DNA from 2 places in the Brevundimonas albigilva genome. Region 1 is predicted to be linked to the other one. Evidence: predicted binding sites of a transcription regulator. Region 1 holds the regulator's gene; the other holds the start of a gene.
What was found. The regulator HrcA, encoded in region 1, represses chaperone genes, less so after heat shock. The targets are predictions, from matches to a motif close to GTTAGCANTCNNNNNNNNNGANTGCTAAC.
Positions count from the first base shown of each region.

Region 2: the regulator HrcA is predicted to act here: its motif matches at 2,785-2,813, upstream of groES (co-chaperone GroES).

Region 1 is NZ_CP097649.1:3,192,930-3,202,229, forward strand. It holds gene arfB (alternative ribosome rescue aminoacyl-tRNA hydrolase ArfB) at 1-361, opposite strand, end outside; gene M8231_RS16000 (YaiI/YqxD family protein) at 358-816, opposite strand; gene grpE (nucleotide exchange factor GrpE) at 842-1,486, opposite strand; gene hrcA (heat-inducible transcriptional repressor HrcA) at 1,483-2,553, opposite strand; gene rph (ribonuclease PH) at 2,598-3,323, shown strand; gene M8231_RS16020 (hypothetical protein) at 3,398-3,784, shown strand; gene M8231_RS16025 (GNAT family N-acetyltransferase) at 3,788-4,348, opposite strand; gene M8231_RS16030 (DUF6265 family protein) at 4,303-4,761, opposite strand; gene M8231_RS16035 (helix-turn-helix domain-containing protein) at 4,792-5,613, opposite strand; gene M8231_RS16040 (DUF1178 family protein) at 5,616-6,047, opposite strand; gene M8231_RS16045 (carbon-nitrogen hydrolase family protein) at 6,044-6,883, opposite strand; gene grxC (glutaredoxin 3) at 6,887-7,144, opposite strand; gene M8231_RS16055 (ComFC family protein) at 7,212-8,006, opposite strand; gene M8231_RS16060 (class I SAM-dependent methyltransferase) at 8,005-8,898, shown strand; gene M8231_RS16065 (alpha-ketoglutarate-dependent dioxygenase AlkB) at 9,053-9,300, opposite strand, start outside.
Region 2 is NZ_CP097649.1:2,979,317-2,988,616, reverse strand. It holds gene M8231_RS14925 (hypothetical protein) at 1-355, opposite strand, end outside; gene pgi (glucose-6-phosphate isomerase) at 477-2,084, shown strand; gene M8231_RS14915 (hypothetical protein) at 2,143-2,586, opposite strand; gene groES (co-chaperone GroES) at 2,883-3,170, shown strand; gene groL (chaperonin GroEL) at 3,282-4,931, shown strand; gene M8231_RS14900 (hypothetical protein) at 5,036-6,316, shown strand; gene hslU (ATP-dependent protease ATPase subunit HslU) at 6,327-7,628, opposite strand; gene ppa (inorganic diphosphatase) at 7,752-8,312, opposite strand; gene M8231_RS14885 (DUF599 domain-containing protein) at 8,455-9,138, shown strand.

The DNA.
Region 1 (9,300 bases):
CGCGCGTCGTCTTGGCCTTCAGCCGCCGCTCCTTGGACGCCTTGGTCGGCCGGGTCGGCACGCGATAGGTCGGCCGGACCGAGGCCTGGTCGACCATCGCCTGCAGCCGCTCCATCGCATCGGCGCGGTTGCGCTCCTGGGTGCGGAACCGCACGGCGCTGATGACGATCACCCCGTCCAGCGTCAGCCGACTGCCCGCCAGCTTCATCAGCCGCGCCTTGACCGCCTCCGCCAGGCTGGGCGAGTTCCCGACGTCGAAGCGCATCTGCACGGCGGTCGCGACCTTGTTGACGTTCTGGCCGCCCGGCCCGCCGGCGCGGTAGAAGCGGAACTCCAGTTCCTCTTCCGGGATCGTCGTCATCGGACGGCCTTGCGCGCCCTGACCACCGCCTGGTCCAGGGCCTGCAGGAAGCGCGAGCGGTCGGCGGCCGAGAAGGGCGGCGGGCCCGAGGTCGCCACGCCCATCGACCGCAGGTGCTCGCCCACCATCCGCCCGGCCAGGGCCGAGCCGATGGAATCGGGCGTGAACGGCTGGCCGTTGGCCTTCAGCGCCTGGGCCCCGGCCTTCAGGCAGCGGTCGGCCAGGGGGATGTCGGCGGTGATCACCACGTCGCCCGGCCCCGCCCGCTCGGCGATCCAGTCGTCGGCGACGTCGGGGCCGGCGTCGACCACCACCTGCTCGATCAACGCCTCGCGCGGGACCTGCATCCAGCCGTTGGAGACCACATAGGTCTTCAGCCCGTAGCGCCGCGCCACGCGATAGACCTCCTCCTTCACCGGGCAGGCGTCGGCGTCGATGTAGAGGACCGTGGGCATGGACAGGGCGCGGCGGGCGGCGCCGTCAGGCCTTGCCGTCGAACGTCTGACCCGACGCCGGGGCGGCCGCATAGGGGTTGCCCCCGCCCGCCGAGCCGCCGCCCGATCCCTTGGCGGCGACCACCACCATGGCCGGGCGCACCGTGCGGCCGAACAGTTCGAAGCCCGGCTGCATGGTCTGCAGCACGGCGCCGCCCTGAACCGTGTCGGACGGCTGCTCCATCATGGCCTGGTGCAGGTGGGGGTCGAAGGCGTCGCCTGGCTGGGGCGCGACGCGCTTCAGGCCGTTGGTCTCGAACGCCTGAAGCAGGGACTTCTGGGTCATCTCCAGCCCTGTGACCAGTCCGGCGGCGGGGCCGTCGGCGTCCTTGGGCGCCGCCATCAGGGCGCGCTCCAGGTTGTCGGCGACGCCCAGCAGGTCCTTGGCGAAGCGCTGGATGGCGAAGGCGCGGGCGTCGTTCTGCTGCGCCTCCGAGCGGCGCTTCAGGTTCTCCATCTCGGCGGCGACGCGCAGGGCGCGGTCCTTCCACTCGTCGCGCTCGGCGATGACGGCGTCCAGCGGGGCCAGGTCGTCGCCCGGATGCGAGTCCAGGCCGTGCTCGGCGTTGGCCTCGGCCTGATCGGCGTCCAGCTCGGTGAAGTCTTCGTCGTTTAGGGGCTTGTCGCTCACTTGTCGTTCCCGTCCAGCATCCGGCCCAGCACCCGGGCGGTATAGTCCACCAACGGGATGACACGGGCGTAGTTCAACCGCGCGGGTCCGATCACGCCGATGGCGCCCAGGACCCGCTGCCGGCCGCTCATATAGGGCGCCGCGATCACGGCGGAACCCGAAAGTGAAAACAGGCGCGTTTCCGCGCCGATGAAGATGCGGACCCCCTGGGCCGCGTCGACCCCGTCCAGCAGGCCGATCAGCTGCTCCTTCTGCTCCAGGTCGTCGAACAGCACCCGCACCCGCTCCAGATCGGCCAGGCCGTCCCGGTCCTGCAGCAGATTGGCGCGGCCGCGCACGATCAGGGCGCGCTCGCGGTCCGGGCCGCCGGACCAGGCGGCCAGGCCGTCCTCGACCAGACGGGCGGCGGTCTGGTCCAGCTCGGCCCGGGCGGCCTCCAGCTCGCGGGCCATCTCGCGGCGGGCGTCGGCGAAGGGGCGGCCCCGCAGGCGCGCGTTCAGGAAGTTGGACGCCTCGACCAGGGTCGAGGGGGTGACCCCCGCCGACAGGGTCATGATCCGGTTCTCCACCGTGCCGTCGTCGGCGACGATGACCGCCAGCGCCTGGTCGCCGCCCAGGGCCACGAATTCCACGTGCTTGACCCCGGACTCGCGGACCGGGCTGGACACGACGCCCGCGCCGCCCGCCAAGCCCGACAGAAGATTGGAGGCCTCGTCCAGCGCCGCCTCGAAGTTGCGACCCCGCCCGGCCAGGCGCCCGTCGATCTCGCGCCTTTCCTCCTGGCTCAGGTCGCCGATCTCCAGCAGGCCGTCCACGAACAGCCGCAGCCCCGCATGGGTCGGGATCCGCCCCGCCGAGGCGTGGGGCGAGGCCAGCAGGCCCGCCAGCGTCAGGTCCTGCATGGTGTTGCGGATCGAGGCGGGCGACAGCGCCACCCCGCCCAGCGACAGGGTGCGCGACCCCACCGGCTCGCCGGTGTCCAGATAGGACTCGACGATGCGACGGAAGATGTCGCGCGCGCGCTCGTCCAGGGCGGCGAGGCTGGCCGAGGGGTGGATCAGGCTCATGGTTTCAGGATAAGCACCGCCGCCAGCTCTTCCAAGGACAAGCCATGCGCCCTTCGCAACGCACCGACGACCAATTGCGCGCCGTCACCATCGAAACGGGCGTCAACCGCTACGCCGAGGGGTCGTGCCTGATCGCCTTCGGCCACACCCGGGTCCTGGTCACCGCCTCGGTCGAGGAGACCATCCCCGGCTGGATGCGCGGCAAGGGCCAGGGCTGGGTCACGGCCGAATACGGCATGCTGCCCCGCGCCACCCACACGCGCGGCCGTCGCGAGGCCGCCGCGGGCAAGCAGACGGGCCGCACCCAGGAGATCCAGCGCCTGATCGGCCGGTCCCTGCGCGCCGTGGTCGACCTGAAGGCGCTGGGCGAGCGCCAGGTGGTGCTGGACTGCGACGTGATCCAGGCCGACGGCGGCACCCGCACGGCCGCCATCACCGGCGCCTGGGTCGCCATGGCCTCGGCGCTGACCTATCTGCGCGACGAGGGTGTGCTGAAGGCGGACCCGATCCTGGACCAGGTGGCGGCGGTGTCGTGCGGCGTCTGCGACGGCGTTCCGGTCCTGGACCTGGACTATGAGGAGGACTCCCAGGCCGAGGCGGATTCCAACTTCGTCCTGACCGGCGCCGGTCAGATCGTGGAGGTCCAGGCCACCGGCGAGAAGCGCGGCTTCTCGCGCGCCGAGTTCGACCGGCTGTTCTCCCTGGCCGAGAGCGGCTGCGGCGAACTGTTCGCCCTGCAGAAGGCGGCGCTGGCGGCGGTCGCCCGCTGAGACCGGCGGCCCAGGCGGGGCGGAGCCGGACGGCCCGGGCGGCGTTCTTGCCTGGAACAGACCGCGAGGACGTCATGAAAGCCGCCGTTTACGCCCCGATCCTGTCCCTGGCCCTGGCGCTGGCCGCCTGCCAGCAGCAACCGGCCCCGTCCGCGCCGGAGCCGGCCCCCGCCGCGCCGGCCCCCGCGCCCGCACCCGTCACGCCCGTCGCGCCTGCGCCCGCGCCGGTTCCGACCGCGCCGGAAACCCCGGCGCCGCCCGCGACGAGCGCCCAGCCGTGCCGCGACCAGATCGGCGAGGCGGCCGCCACGGCCCTGGCCGAACAGTGCCGGATGGTCAGCCCCGCGACCCGCCCGCCCTGCAACGCCGCCAATCCCTGCGAGATGATCCAGGCCGAGATCGACCGCTCGTGCGCGATGTGGGCGCGCGACGGAAACGCGCCCAAGGAATGCGCCCGCTGAGGCTCAGGCCAGGGTTCGCACCATGTAGCGGGCGTCTTCGCCGTAGCTGGCCAGCTTTTGCGCCATGCCGGGCGGATCGCGCGGCTCGAAGCCGTGGCGGGCCCAGAAGCCCGAGGCGGCGTTGACGGCGACCAGGGCGAGGGCGGGCCAGCCGTCCTCGGCCGCCTGTTCGGCCAGGCGCTCGATCACCGCGCCGGTCCGGCCGCCCCCGCGCGCCCGGGGGTCCAGCGCCAGGTCGTGCAGATAGAGAACCTCGGCCTGGGCCGGCAGGCCCTCGATCACCGTGTTCAGGGCCGGCGCCGCGTCGGCCCGCCAGGGGTAGGCGATCAGATAGCCCCGCGCCGGCTCCGCCCCGTCCTCCGCACCGGCTCCCGCCAGAACGAAGCAGCCGCGCGGATAGAGCGCCAGGCGGTTCTCGAAACAGGCGCGGTCCTCGAAATGGTCGGGGAAGGACAGGCGCGCGACCTCGACCACCGCGTCGATGTCCTCGGGCCGCATGGCCCGCCAGTCCAGGCCGGTCAGGCCGGGCAGCGCGCGTTCAGTTCCGCCGTCCGGAAGCGCCATCGGATCGTCCTCGTCTCGCCGTCGATGTCGCCCTCGATCCGGGCCGACAACATATCGCCGGCGCGTTCATAGACGATGCGCCTGGGGAAGTCGTGGGCGGGCTGTTCGAACGTCACCTGGTTCGGCCCCGAGGCGACGACGGGGAAGACGGTGACCGCCATGCCCTCCGGCTGGGCGAAATAGGCCAGGGGCGCGTCCGGCGCCGGCCCCGTCGGGGCGATGCGCGACAGTTCGAAGCCGACGCGGCCGCCGCGCACGGTGACCGAGGTTCCCGCCATCAGGCCCAGGCGCGGATCGGTCCAGGTCTCCGAGACCTCGCGCCCGTCCTCGCAGGACAGCCAGTAGCCGGCCATCCACCTCAGGTCGGGGCGCGGGTCCGCCTGCAGGGCGGTGATCATCAGCAGCGTCAGCATCGTCGGGTCTCCCTCTCTGCGAAGTCGACGCTAGGCCGAAGGCGGGACGCCCGGCTTGTAGGATTGCGACGCGATGGCCCGCGCCAGGTCGTGCTGTTCGCGCGCCCAGTCGGTGGCGGTGCAGCCCAGGAAGCGGCGGAAGTCGCGCGCCATCTGCGGCTGATCGAAATAGCCGGCCTCCAGCCCCGCCCCCAGCCAGCCCTCGGCCCGCGCCGGATCGGCGGCGTGGTCGAACACCCGCCGGAAGCGGAAGATGGAACGCAGCAGGCGCGGCGACACGCCGACCCGGTCGGCGAAGCGGCGCTGCAGGGCGCGTTGCTCGGTCGGCGCGCGGGGCGGGACTGAACGCGCCTCGGTCGCCGCCTCGACCTCGGCGCGGACCCGCGGGTCGATGCGCCAGTCGCCGGCCCGGCGCTGGGCGTCCAGCCAGTCCCCGAACGCCGCCGCCTGCCCGGCCGGATCGCCCGCCGGCGCGCTGAAGCCGCGCAGACGCCCGGTCATGTCAAGCCGGCGGTCCGTCGCCTGATGCAGCGGCAGGCCCAGCCAGTCGCGCGCGCCGTCCGGTTCGAAGCGGATGGCGACGAGTTCGGTCGCGCCGACGGGACGCAGCGCCAGCGGCCGGGTCATCTGGCCGGCGAAGAGGGCGGACGGCTGAAGACGCCATTCACCGTCGTCGTCCTGCTCCTCATAGGGCGCGCCGATGTCGAAGATCAGTTCGGGGCAACCGTCGGGGGCGATGCGCTGGACGACCGGCGTCGGCGCCGGCGCGGCGTAGGTCCAGATCGTGCGGACGAAGGGGCGGAGCGCCGGCGGCGGCCCGAACTCCTGATACCGCTCCTCCCCCGAGGCCATGATCAGTTGACCTTGGTCGGGTCCGGCGGCGGGGCCGGCAGGGGCGCGACGGGGACGCCGTCGTCCTTCAGCTTCCTGACCTCGGCGGGCGTGGCCTCGCCGTAGATCTCGCGCTTCTCGGACCGGCCCTCGTGGATGTCGCGGGCCTCGCGGGCGAAGGCGTCGCCGACATAGTCGAAGTTGGCCTCGACATGGGCGCGGACCTCGCGCGCGGCCTCCATCATCATGGTCTGCATCTTCGCGGCCATGTCGGGCGCGGCGGATTTCTTCGTGCCGCCGACCGACGGGGCCATGATCGCCTTCTCCACCGCATGGGAGCCGCAGAACGGGCATTCGACCAGCCCGCGCGCGGCCTGGTCGTCATAGTCCGACGAGGAGCCGAACCAGGCCTCGAAGCCGTGGTCGTGGTCGCACTTCAGGGCGTAGCGGATCATCGGACGGGGGCGAAATCGCGATCGTGGGTCAAGGAGGGAATGGCCGCGCGCGCCTTGGCCACGGCCTCCATGTCCAGTTTCGCGTGAAGAACGCAAGGCTGGTCGTGATCCGCCTTGGCGATGACCTCGCCCCACGGACCGACGACGGTCGAGCGGCCCCAGGTGCGCCGGCCGTCCTCGTGCAGCCCCCCTTGCGCCGGGGCCAGGACGAAGGCGCCCGTCTCGATGGCGCGGGCGCGCAGCAGGGTCTCCCAGTGCGCCTCGCCGGTCGGGGCGGTGAAGGCGGCGGGCACGGCGATCATCGACGCCCCCGCCTGGGCCAGCTGGCGATGCAGGTGGGGAAAGCGGATGTCGTAGCAGATGGTCAGGCCCAGCCGGCCCCAGGGCGTGTCGGCGACGGCCGCCCCGTCGCCGGGCCGCACGGTCGCGCTCTCGCGGTAGCGCTCGCCGTTGGGCAGGTTGACGTCGAAGACGTGCAGCTTGTCATAGCGGGCCACGACGGCGCCCTTGTCGTCGATCAGCAGGGACCGGTTGGCGGCGCGGTCGTCGCCCTCCCGGCCCGAGCGGACGATCGCCGAGCCGATCAGCAGCCAGACGCCCAGCTCGGCCGCCAGCCGACGCAAGCCCAGGACGGCGACATCCTGGTCCTCGCTCGACAGGACGGCCGCGCGGCGGTCGCGGCGCTGTTCCAGCAGGTTGGTCCCCTCGGGCGTCAGGACGAATTTCGCCCCGCCCGCCGCCGCCTCGCGGATCAGCGGCGCGACGTGATCCAGCCCCGCCTGCGCCGTCGCCGGGGTGCGGGTCTGGACCAGGGCGATGTCGAGCGCGCCCGCCACGGCTCAGGCCGCCAGCAGGGGGTCCAACTCGCCCTGGCGGTCCAGGGCGTGGATGTCGTCGGACCCGCCGACGTGCCGCCCGTCGATGAAGATCTGCGGGAAGGTCATGGCCCCGCCCGACCGCTCGACCATCTCGGCCTTCTTGGCGGGATCGTTCGAGGCGACGATCTCGGTGTAGTCGACGCCCTTCTTCTTCAGCAGCGCCATGGCGCTGAAGCAGTAGGGGCAGCCGGGTTTGGTGTAGATGACGACGTCGGCCAAAAGGCATCTCCAATCATTATGCGCCCTCAAGTCGTGAGCCGCCGCGCGGCGAACATAGGGGCCGCTTCTAGATAATCAGTTGCCGGGCGTTTTTCACCCGGGCGATCACGGCCAGGTCCACGGCCCGGGCCCCGGCGTCGACCAGGGCGCGGGCGCAGGCCTCTCCGGTCGCGCCCGTGGTCAACACGTCGTCGACCAGAAGGATGCGACGGCCCTTGATGCGACGGCGGCCGGCCTCGGTGACGGCGAAGGCCTTCTTCACGTTCAACCGCCGCCCGCGCCGACTCTTGCCGCCCTGGCTGTCGGTGCGGACGATGCGGACCAGGGCGTCGGGGACATAGTCGAGGCCGGCCGTGCGGGCCAGCGGCCGGGCGATCTCTGCCGCCTGGTTGAAGCGGCGCGACAGCAGCCGGAACGGGTGCAGCGGCACGGGCGCGATGACATCGGCCTCGCCCAGCAGGTCGGCGGCCGCCCGGCCGATCCAGCGGGCGAACAGGGGCGCGAACTGCTGCTGGTCGCCGTGCTTGTAGCGTAGGATCAGCCCGCGCGAGGCGTCGTCATAGACGCAAGCCGCCCGCGCCCGGTGAAAGCCGTAGGGCTGGGCCAGGCAGGCGGCGCAGCGGTCCTGGGCGAACGCCCCGCCGTCATATTCGAACGCCGCGCCGCAGCCGTCGCACACCGGCGCCTCCAGAAAGGCGATGCGGCTCCAGGCGTCGGGCGTCAGGCCGGCGGCGGCGGTCGCCTCGCGGCTGTCGTGGGCCAGCGGCGGCAGGATCAGGTCGGCGGCGGACCGCCCCAGGTCGCGCGCGCGTCGGCTCGCCCCTTTCCACGTCGCGCGCCAGACCCCATCCTGTGCGTCCATGACCGACCCCTCCCCGGCCGCCTCCGGCCCCCCGCAGATCTTCGACGCCCGCCGCCGCGCGGCCCGGCTGGCGCGTTCGGCCCGGCGCTTTCGCGAGGCGGACTTCCTGCACCGGCGGGCCGCCGAGAACGCGGCGGGCAGCCTGGAGGCGATCCTGCGCGACTTTCCCGTCGCGGTCGACCTCTCGGCGCAACCGGGGGTGTTTTCCGAGGCCGTGGCGGCCAGCGACGCGGCGGGCCGCATCGGCCCCGTGTCGACGCCGACCAGCCTGGACCAGCGCGCCGCGCCGGGCGCCGCCGCCCTGCCGCTGGACCCCGGCTCGACCGACCTGATCGTGTCTCTGCTCAGCCTGCACTGGGCCAACGACCTGCCGGGCGCCCTGGCCCAGATCCGCCGCGCCCTGAAGCCGGACGGCCTGTTCATCGGCACGCTGTTCGGGGCCGGCACGCTGAAGGAGCTGCGCGGGGTGCTGACCGAGGCGGAACTGGCCGAGCGCGGCGGCGCCCAGGCGCGGGTCTCGCCCTTCGCCGACGGCTTCGACGGCGCGGCCCTGCTGCAGCGGGCGGGGTTCGCCCTGCCCGTGTCCGACGTGGACCGGTTCACCGTGCGCTATCCCGACCTGGCCGCCCTGGTCCGCGACCTGCGGGCGATGGGCGAGACCAATGTCCTGGCCGGCCCGATCCGGCCGTTGTCGCGCGCCGTCCTCGGCCGCGCCGCCGCCCTCTACGCCGAGCGCCACGCCGAGGCCGACGGCCGCATCCCCGCCACCTTCGAGATCGTCCATCTTGCCGGCTGGAAGCCGCACGAGAGCCAGCAGAAGCCCCTGCCGCGCGGCTCGGCCAAGATGCGCCTGGCCGACGCTCTGGGCGTCAAGGAACAGACGGGGGACTAGGATCGCCCCAGACATCGTCTTTCCGGGGCGTCCGCAGGGCGAACCCGGAACCCAGGAGGCCGTCATCCGGCCCGTCCACCATGCGGTTCAGATCGTGGATGCGGCCGTGGCTTCCGGGTTCATCGCTTCGCTCAGTCCCGGAACGACGGCAAGATCAGCGCGCCCGGCGCAGGGTCAGGTTGATGCGCCCGCCGCCGGGGATCAGTCGCGACGATCCCGCCAGGACGCGGTCCACCCCGTGGCGCGCCAGCCGCGCCGGGCCGGCCAGGGCGCAGACGTCGCCGCTTTCCAGCTTCAGCGTCGAGGTCTTTCCGTCGGCGCCGGCGATGCGGAACACGGCCGTGTCGCCCAGCGACACCGACAGCACCGGCGCCTTCAGGTCCGCCTCGTCCCGGTCCTGGT
Region 2 (9,300 bases), 210 kb from region 1:
TCTTGGGGATGTCCTCGGAGATGCCGCGCAGGATGCACTTCAGGTCGCCGTCCGTGCCGCGCTCCTTCAGGATCAGGTGACCCTGCATGTCCAGTTGGGACAGGGCCTCGGCGCGGGTCTTGAAGCCGGTGAAGACCGGGCCGGCGAAGAAGCCGTCGGCGTCGGCGGCGCGGGACGCGGCCCAGCCGTCGACCAGGGCCTTCAGCTCGGTCGACCGGGCGATGATGTCGGCGAACAGCGGCTCGCCCGCCACCGACGTCGGCGCGCCCGGCGCGGCGGGCGGCTGGGCCGCGGCCTGGGCCACCGCGGGATTGGAGACCATCAGGGCGATGGAAAGGGCGACGCCGCAGGACATGGGGACCTCGAGGGGCTGACTTCCTGTTTCAACGTCCGCTAGGACGTTGGACCAGGATACGCCCGACCCGTAAACGAGTGTTTACCCTATCGCCTCCCCCGACCGCTTCTGAGGACCGATCATGAGCCGCGACGCCGCCTGGACCGCCTTCGACCGCACCGCCGCCGAGGCCGGCAAGACCCGCATCGTCGACCAGTTCGCCGCCGATCCCGACCGTTTGGCGCGAATGTCGGTCCAGGCGGCGGGCCTTTATCTGGACCTGTCGAAGCAGAGCTGGACGAAGGCCGCCTTCGACGCCTGCCTGGACCTGGCGCGCGCCTGCGACGTGGAGGGCAGGCGGAACGCCCTGTTCGCCGGCGAGGCGGTGAACCTGACCGAGGGCCGGGCCGTGCTGCACCCGGCGCTGCGCGCGACGGCGGGCGCGGACTTCCAGGCGCTGGGCGAACCCGTCTCGGCCGAGGTGGACGCCGTGCGCGCGGAGATGAAGGCCTACGCCGAGGCCGTCCGGTCCGGCGCCGAGGCCGGGGCGACGGGCAAGTCGTTCAAGGCCATCGTCCACGTCGGCATCGGAGGATCGGACCTGGGGCCGCGCGTGGTGTGGGACGCGCTGCGTCCGCTGGAGCCGACCATCGACCTGCGCTTCGTCGCCAACATCGACCCGCGCGACATGGCCGAGGCCCTGACCGGGCTGGACCCGGAAACGACCCTGGTCGTGGTGGTGTCCAAGACCTTCACCACCCAGGAAACCCTGGCCAACGCCGAGGCGGCCAAGGCCTGGCTGGCGGCGTCGCTTCCGGCCGAGGGCATGACGAAGCATTTCATCGGGGTGACGGCGGCGCCGGAGCGGGCCGCCGCCTTCGGCTGCGGCCGCACCTTCGCCTTCCGGGACTGGGTCGGCGGGCGCTATTCGCTGTGGTCGGCGGTCAGCCTGTCATGCGCCATCGCCCTGGGATGGGAGGTGTTCGAGGCCATGCTGGCCGGGGCGGCGCAGATGGACGATCATTTCGTCGAGGCCCCGCTGGAGACGAACGCGCCGGTGCTGCTGGCGCTGGCCCAGGTGTTCAACGTCGACGGCCTGAACCGCCCGGCGCGAACGGTGGCGCCCTACGCCCATGCGCTTCGCCGCCTGCCGTCGTTCCTGCAGCAGCTGGAGATGGAGTCGAACGGCAAGCGGGTGCATCGCGACGGAACGCCGGTGACGCGCCAGACCTGCCCGGTGGTGTTCGGCGAGCCCGGCACCAACGGCCAGCACGCCTTCTTCCAGCAGATCCACCAGGGGCCGCAGGTGGTCCCGGCCGAGTTCGTGATCGTGGCCCGCACGCATGAGGACGCGCCGGAGTCGCCCCTCTGGTCCAACGCCCTGGCCCAGGGCCAGGCCCTGATGCTGGGCAAGACGACCGAGGCCGCCAGGGCCGAGGGCCTGGCGCAGGGCCTGTCGGAGGAAGAGGCGACGCGCCTGGCCCCTCACCGCACCTTTACCGGCGACCGCCCGTCCACCGCCATCGTCATGGAGCGCGTGACGCCCGGCGCCCTGGGCGCCCTGATCGCCCTCTACGAGCACAAGACCTTCGTGGAAGGCGTGATCTGGGACATCAACAGCTTCGACCAGTGGGGCGTCGAACTGGGCAAGGTGCTGGCCAAGGCGATCCTGCAGGATGTCCAGGCGGGCGGCCCCAGCCCGGACCTGGACCCGTCCACCGCGGCCCTGATGACGCGGCTGATGGGCTGAGGCCGCGAAAAAGGGCGCCCCGAACGGAGCGCCCTTCCTCATTTCAAGGCTCTAGGCCTTACCAGCGACGATCGTAGCGATAGTCCCGGTCGCGGCGATAGTCGTGGCGCGAATTGTAACGCCGGTTGTCGTACCGGTAGTCGTAGCCCGACCGGCTGCGGTCGATGCCGTGTTCGCGCTCCCAGTGGCCCTGGTTCCGGTAGCAGCGGCCGCCGCGGTAGTATTCGCAGCCCGAGCCGCGATTGGTGGCCACCGCGCCCAGGGCCGCGCCGGCCAGGGCGCCGCCGGCGATATAAGTGCCGTCGCCATTGCCCAGGAGGGCGCCGGCCAGGCCGCCCACGGCGGCGCCGATCAGGGCGTTCTCGGCGCTGTTGTCGTCGCGGTCGCGATCGTGGCGGTAGGACTGGGCCGAGGCCGGGGCCGCCATCATCGTCAGGGCGACGACCGGGGCGGCCGCCAGAGCCACGGCCTTGGGGGCGGTGATCTTCAGCATCTTCGTCATGGTTCGTCTCCTTGTCTCTGGGCGCCGAGGCGTTCCGGAAGGGAAATGCCTGGAGCGTTGGGTCGGTTCTAACGTCCCGCCCTTGAACGCCCCCGGAGCCGGACGTTCATCTTCAGTTCATGCGTCACCGAAGTTTCGCGACAGATTCCGGGCCGCGCCGCTTGACCCGGCCGGCGGGCCTGCCTAACTCCCGGCCGCGTTAGCACTCTCGCCGGTCGGCTGCCAAAACGGCGATCGGGGGAGGGCCGACCGACTGTTCACAATCGCCCCATCCGGGGGATCAAGGGAGACAACCGATGGCGTTTCGTCCGCTCGGCGACCGCGTGCTGGTCAAGCGCGTTGAAGAAGAATCCAAGACCAAGGGCGGGATCATCATCCCCGACACGGCCAAGGAAAAGCCCCAGGAAGGCGAAGTCGTCGCCGTGGGCCCCGGCGCCCGTGACGATTCCGGCAAGGTCAACGCCCTGGAGCTGAAGGCCGGCGACCGCATCCTGTTCGGCAAGTGGTCGGGCACGGAAGTGAAGATCGACGGCGACGACCTGATCATCATGAAGGAATCGGACGTCCTGGGCGTCCTGTCCTGAACGTGACTCGTGATGCGTGACTCGTGAGCGGCGCGCCTGCGCGCGCTCCGCGATCCGCATCAATCACGACTCACGATTCACCAATCACCCTATTCAGAGGAGCAGCCACGCATGGCCGCCAAGATCGTACAGTTCAACACCGACGCCCGCGACAAGATGCTCAAGGGCGTCAATGTCCTGGCCAACGCCGTCAAGGTGACCCTGGGTCCCAAGGGCCGCAACGTCGTGATCCAGAAGTCCTTCGGCGCCCCGCGCTCGACCAAGGACGGCGTCTCGGTCGCCAAGGAAATCGAGCTGGAAGACGCCTTCGAGAACATGGGCGCCCAGATGATCCGCGAAGTCGCGTCCAAGACGAACGACAAGGCGGGCGACGGCACCACCACCGCCACGGTTCTCGCTCAAGCCATCGTGCAGGAAGGCCTCAAGGCCGTCGCCGCCGGCATGAACCCGATGGACCTGAAGCGCGGCATCGACAAGGCCGTCGGCCTGGTGCTGGAAGAGATCAAGACCAACTCCAAGCCCGTCTCGAACAACTCGGAAATCGCCCAGGTCGGCACCATCTCGGCCAACGGCGATAGCGAAATCGGCGAGCTGATCGCCCAGGCGATGGCCAAGGTCGGCAACGAAGGCGTCATCACCGTCGAGGAAGCCAAGACCGCCGACACCACCGTCGACGTCGTCGAAGGCATGCAGTTCGACCGCGGCTATCTGTCGCCCTACTTCATCACCAACGCCGACAAGATGGAGGCCGTTCTCGAAGAGCCGCTGATCCTGCTGTTCGAGAAGAAGCTGACCAGCCTGCAAGCCATGCTGCCGATCCTGGAAGCCGTGGTCCAGTCGGGCCGTCCGCTGCTGATCATCGCCGAGGACATCGAGGGCGAGGCCCTGGCCACCTTGGTGGTCAACAAGCTGCGCGGCGGCCTGCGCGTCGCCGCCGTCAAGGCCCCGGGCTTCGGCGATCGCCGCAAGGCCATGCTGGAAGACATCGCCATCCTGACGGGCGGCCAAGTCATCTCGGAAGACCTGGGCATCAAGCTGGAGAGCGTCACGCTCGACATGCTGGGCAAGGCCAAGAAGGTCTCGATCACCAAGGACGACACCACCATCGTGGAAGGCGTCGGCGGCAAGGAAGAGATCGAAGCCCGCGTGGCCCAGATCAAGCGCCAGATCGAGGACACCACCTCGGACTACGACAAGGAGAAGCTGCAGGAACGTCTGGCCAAGCTGGCCGGCGGCGTCGCGGTCCTCCGCGTCGGCGGCTCGACCGAAGTCGAAGTGAAGGAAAAGAAGGACCGCGTCGACGACGCCCTGAACGCCACGCGCGCCGCGGCTGACGAAGGCATCGTTCCCGGCGGCGGCATCGCGCTGCTGAAGGCCTCCAAGATCCTGGCCGACGTCAAGGGCGACAACGCCGACCAGAACGCCGGCGTGGCCATCGTCCGCCGCGCCCTGCAGGCGCCGATCCGTCAGATCTCGGAAAACGCCGGGGTCGAAGGCTCGATCGTGGTCGGCAAGGTGCTGGAGAACGACCAGGCGTCCTACGGCTTCAACGCCCAGACCGAAGAGTACGGCGACCTGGTGCAGATGGGCGTCATCGACCCGGCCAAGGTCGTGCGCACCGCCCTGCAAGACGCCGCTTCGGTGGCCGGCATCCTGATCACCACGGAAGCCGCGGTCGCCGATGCGCCGAAGAAGGCCTCGGCCGGCGGCGCCCCCGACATGGGCGGCGGCATGGGCGGCATGGGCGGCATGGACTTCTAAGTCCACGTCACCTGACGTTGAATGCGGAAGGGCGGGCCAAGCGATGGCCCGCCCTTTTTCGTTTGGGACTATCCAGTGTTGGTGGGTTGGGGTTCTATTTCTGAATGCAAGACGTCCCCTATTCCAATCTCATCGGCGCGGTCATCAGCGGCATAAATGCCCTCCAAGGGAAGTCCCGCATCGAGATGCGGAAGTTGTTGGATGGTTATCTCATGCCGCCAAATTTGCCGGCTGGCGAAGACCGAGTGGTTTGGATCACGCCGGAGGGTCTTCGAGCCGTAAATCAGATCGCGGTTAAATGGAGACGCAGCTCCGAAGCTGGATCGAAGGTATCTGTCGCAGAAGCAAAGAAGGCTGCTTCGAAAGCAATTGGGCGTCTCATAACCTCCCCTCAATACGCATCATTAGAAGATGCCCTAACAGCGGATCAAATTCGGCGCGAGATCGACAGCGAAGTATCAGACTGGATCGGAGAGTCTGAGCACTTCTTCAAAGTTCATCTGTTTCGACATCACGATACGCAGCGGATGTTTCTCGGCCCTGTTTGCTTGGAAACAGGCAATGCGTGGAGGGATCGCGTGTTGACCGTCGGGTCTGACGATCACGTAGAAGCGAAGCATCTGTCAGATTTTGCCTCTGCTCCGTGGATCGGCAGCGTGTCCATCAAGGAACGCTCCTATGAGCGTTCGATTGAGCATGCCTCAATATGCATTCGCGTTGCATTGGACGCACTGGCCCTTCCGCTGTCGTTGTCACAATCGCGAGAAATTCGAGGTCCTTCAGACTCCTACGAAGCTCGGCGGGTAGAGACGACCACGCGATTTCAGAATGGCTTTGTGGGATGGAGTGGATCGCGAGAGGTTTTTGGCCTGCGATCGTCAAAGGACGAGATCGAACGATTTCTCGGAGAGGCCAAAACGTATTTTCAGATGGTCGGCGATATCGTCGAAATCCTCACCCGACGTGACGAAGCTGGTGCTTACCAAGGCCTCAAGAGACGGTGGATTGAGTCGATGTATTGGTTCGGCGAATCACGGAGGAGTCAAGATGACTTTATAGGGATCGTCAAAATCGGTATTTCACTCGATATACTATCTGGAGGGGGCCAATACGCCGGCATAGTCCAACTGTGTCAAAAATTATGGGATGTAGAGAAAGGCGAGATTATCTCATCAGATGGCAGAACTCTTGAGAAGATTGTTGATCAAATTTACCAAAAAGGCAGATCACAAATCTCTCACGGCGGACGTTTTGGACTTTTAGAAGACCTGCCAATCCTCAGATTAGACGCGGATAAATTTGCCTCTAAAACCCTGATGATGTTTGCAGAAAACCTGCATTCTTACAGTGGGCCAGACGACCCCAGAGCGTTCAGGGCGGAGTAGCTTCTTCTTCCTACAGTATAAACCGACTCAAATCCGCGTTCTTCGCCAAGTCGCTGACTTTGTCGCGCACGGCGTCGCCGTCGAAGGCGATGGTCTGGCCCGACAGGTCGGAGGCGCGGAAGCTGGTGTCCTCCAGCACCCGCTCCAGCACGGTCTGGAGCCGCCGCGCGCCGATGTTCTCGATGGCGGAATTGGCGGCGACCGCCGCGTCGGCCAGGGCCTCCACCGCGTCGTCGGTGAAGGTGAGGGTCACGTCCTCGGTGGCCAGCAGGGCCTGGTTCTGGCGGATCAGATTGGCCTCGGGCTCGGTCAGGATGCGCTTGAAGTCGTCGCGGGTCAGGGCCTTCAGCTCGACCCGGATCGGCAGGCGGCCCTGAAGCTCGGGCAGCAGGTCCGACGGCTTGGCCACGTGGAAGGCGCCCGAGGCGATGAACAGCACATGGTCGGTCTTCACAGGCCCGTATTTGGTCGAGACGGTGGTGCCCTCGATCAGCGGCAGCAGGTCGCGCTGGACGCCCTCGCGCGACACGTCGGCGCCGCGCGCCTCGGACCGGGCGGCGACCTTGTCGATCTCGTCCAGGAAGACGATGCCCTCGTTCTCGGCCAGCAGCAGGGCCTCCTTGGTCAGGCTCTCCTGATCCAGCAGCTTGTCGCCCTCCTCGGCGATCAGGGGGGCCGTGGCGTCGCGCACGGCCAGCTTGACCGTCTTGGTGCGGCCGCCGCCCATCTTGCCCAGCATCTCCGACAGGTTCAGCAGGCCGACGTTGCCGCCGCCCGGCAGGTCCAGCCCCTGGATGGGCGATGTGGTGTCGGCCAGGGCGACCTCGATCTCCTTGTCGTCCAGTTCGCCGGCGCGCAGCTTCTTGCGGAAACTGTCGCGCGTCGCCGGCCCGGCGCCGGGACCGACCAGGGCGTCCAGGATGCGGTCCTCGGCGGCGCCCTCCGCCCGCGCGCGCACCTCGCCGCGCCGGCGATCGCGCACCATGACCAGGGCGCTCTCGACCAGGTCGCGCATGATCTGGTCGACGTCGCGGCCGACATAGCCGACCTCGGTGAACTTGGTCGCCTCGACCTTCAGGAAGGGCGAGCCGGCCAGCCTGGCCAGGCGCCGCGCGATCTCGGTCTTGCCGACGCCCGTGGGGCCGATCATCAGGATGTTCTTGGGCGTCACCTCGTCGCGCAGGTCTTCAGGGACGCGCTTTCGGCGCCAGCGGTTCCTCAGCGCCACGGCCACGGCGCGCTTGGCCTCCTGCTGGCCGACGATGAAGCGGTCGAGTTCGGAGACGATTTCGCGGGGGGACAGATCGGTCATGCCGCTGAGATAGGGCGTCCCGCCGCCGAGCGGGAGAGGGGCCGCGCGGACACGGCGTCGCGCAGCAAAAAGGCGCCGCTCCGGCCGGAGGGCGCCTCGATGCGGCTCGGCGATGTCGCCCGATCAGGCGGCGTTGGCGGCCTTGTTCTTGGCCAGCTTGTCCTGGTGGGCCTTCATGCCCAGGGCGATCAGGTCGGCGGCCTCGCCGGCGTCGCCCCAGCCCTTGACGGTGACCGACTTGCCCTTCTCCAGGTCCTTGTAGCGGGTGAAGAAGTGCTCGATCTGCTCGATCAGGATGGCCGGCAGCTGACGATAGCTGGCGATCTCGGTGTAATAGGGGTTCAGCTTGTCGACCGGCACGGCCAGGATCTTCTCGTCGCCGCCGGCCTCGTCCACCATCTTCAGCACGCCGATCGGGCGCGAGCGGATGACGCAGCCCGGCACCACCGGCGTCGGATTCAGCACGATCACGTCGCAGGGGTCGCCGTCGTCCGACAGGGTGTGCGGCACGAAGCCGTAGTTGCCGGGATAATACATCGCCGTGTGCAGGAAGCGGTCGACGAACAGGGCGCCGGACGCCTTGTCCATCTCGTACTTCACCGGCAGGCCGCCCTGCGGGATCTCGACGATGACGTTGATGTCCCAAGGCGCGTTGGGACCGACGGGGATGGCGTCCAGGTTCATGGCGTCTGTTCTTGTTGCGATGCAAAAATCGAAAGGCGAAGGGTGATAGGCCCCTGACGGCCCCACGGCAAGCGCGACCTCAGTCCCGCCCGCGCCCGCGCGGGCTCTTGTCGCCGAGGATGGCGGGCGTCAGGGTGGGGCCATGACATGGTTCGACTGGGCCGCCCTGGCCCTCTTCTTCATCTGCTGGCTGGGCTATGCGCCCCTGCTGAAGGCGATCAGCCGGCGCGGCGGCTCGCTGAACGCCGACATGGTCCATGTGCGGGCGGTGTGGATGGAGTCTATGACCCACCGCGAGCTGAAGCTCGTCGACAGCCAGCTGATGGGCCATTCGATCAACTCGGCCTCCTTCTTCGCCTCCACCAACCTGCTGCTGATCGCGGCGGTGGCCGGCATCTTGTTCGGAGGAGAGAGCGCGCTGCGCGGTTTCGCCGCCGTCGGGGCCGAGAACGTGCCGCTGAAGCTGCTGGAGGCCAAGCTGGCCCTGGTGTTGGTCTGCCTGACGCGGGGCTTTCTCGACTTCATCTGGGCCCTGCGCCAGATGAACTACGCCCTGGCCCTGATCGGCGCCGCGCCCGAGGTGCACCACAAGACCGACCGCAAGGCCTTCGCCGAAGCGGCGGGGCAGTTGCTGAATCCGGCGCTGGGCGCGTTCAGCCAGGGGGTGCGCGGCTATTACTTCGCTCTGGCGGCGGCGGCGTGGCTGTTCGGGCCGGCCTGGCTGGCTCTGGGCGTGGCGTCGTCGTTCGGCCTGTTGATCTATCGGCAGGAGGCGTCTCCCGCGGCCCGGGCGATCCGCAATGCGCGGCGGCTGCTGGGCGAGTGATCGGTGATCATTTTGCAGGTGCGAGGAGCGCGCCGGCGGAAATTGACCGCCAGCAGGGCCTGGTATCGTTCCCACTGGCGCATTTCTGTTACACGGCGTGACCCTGCGCCCGCATATCGCCCTTGACCCATTGTGCATCGCAACCTAGATTGCCTGTCGACG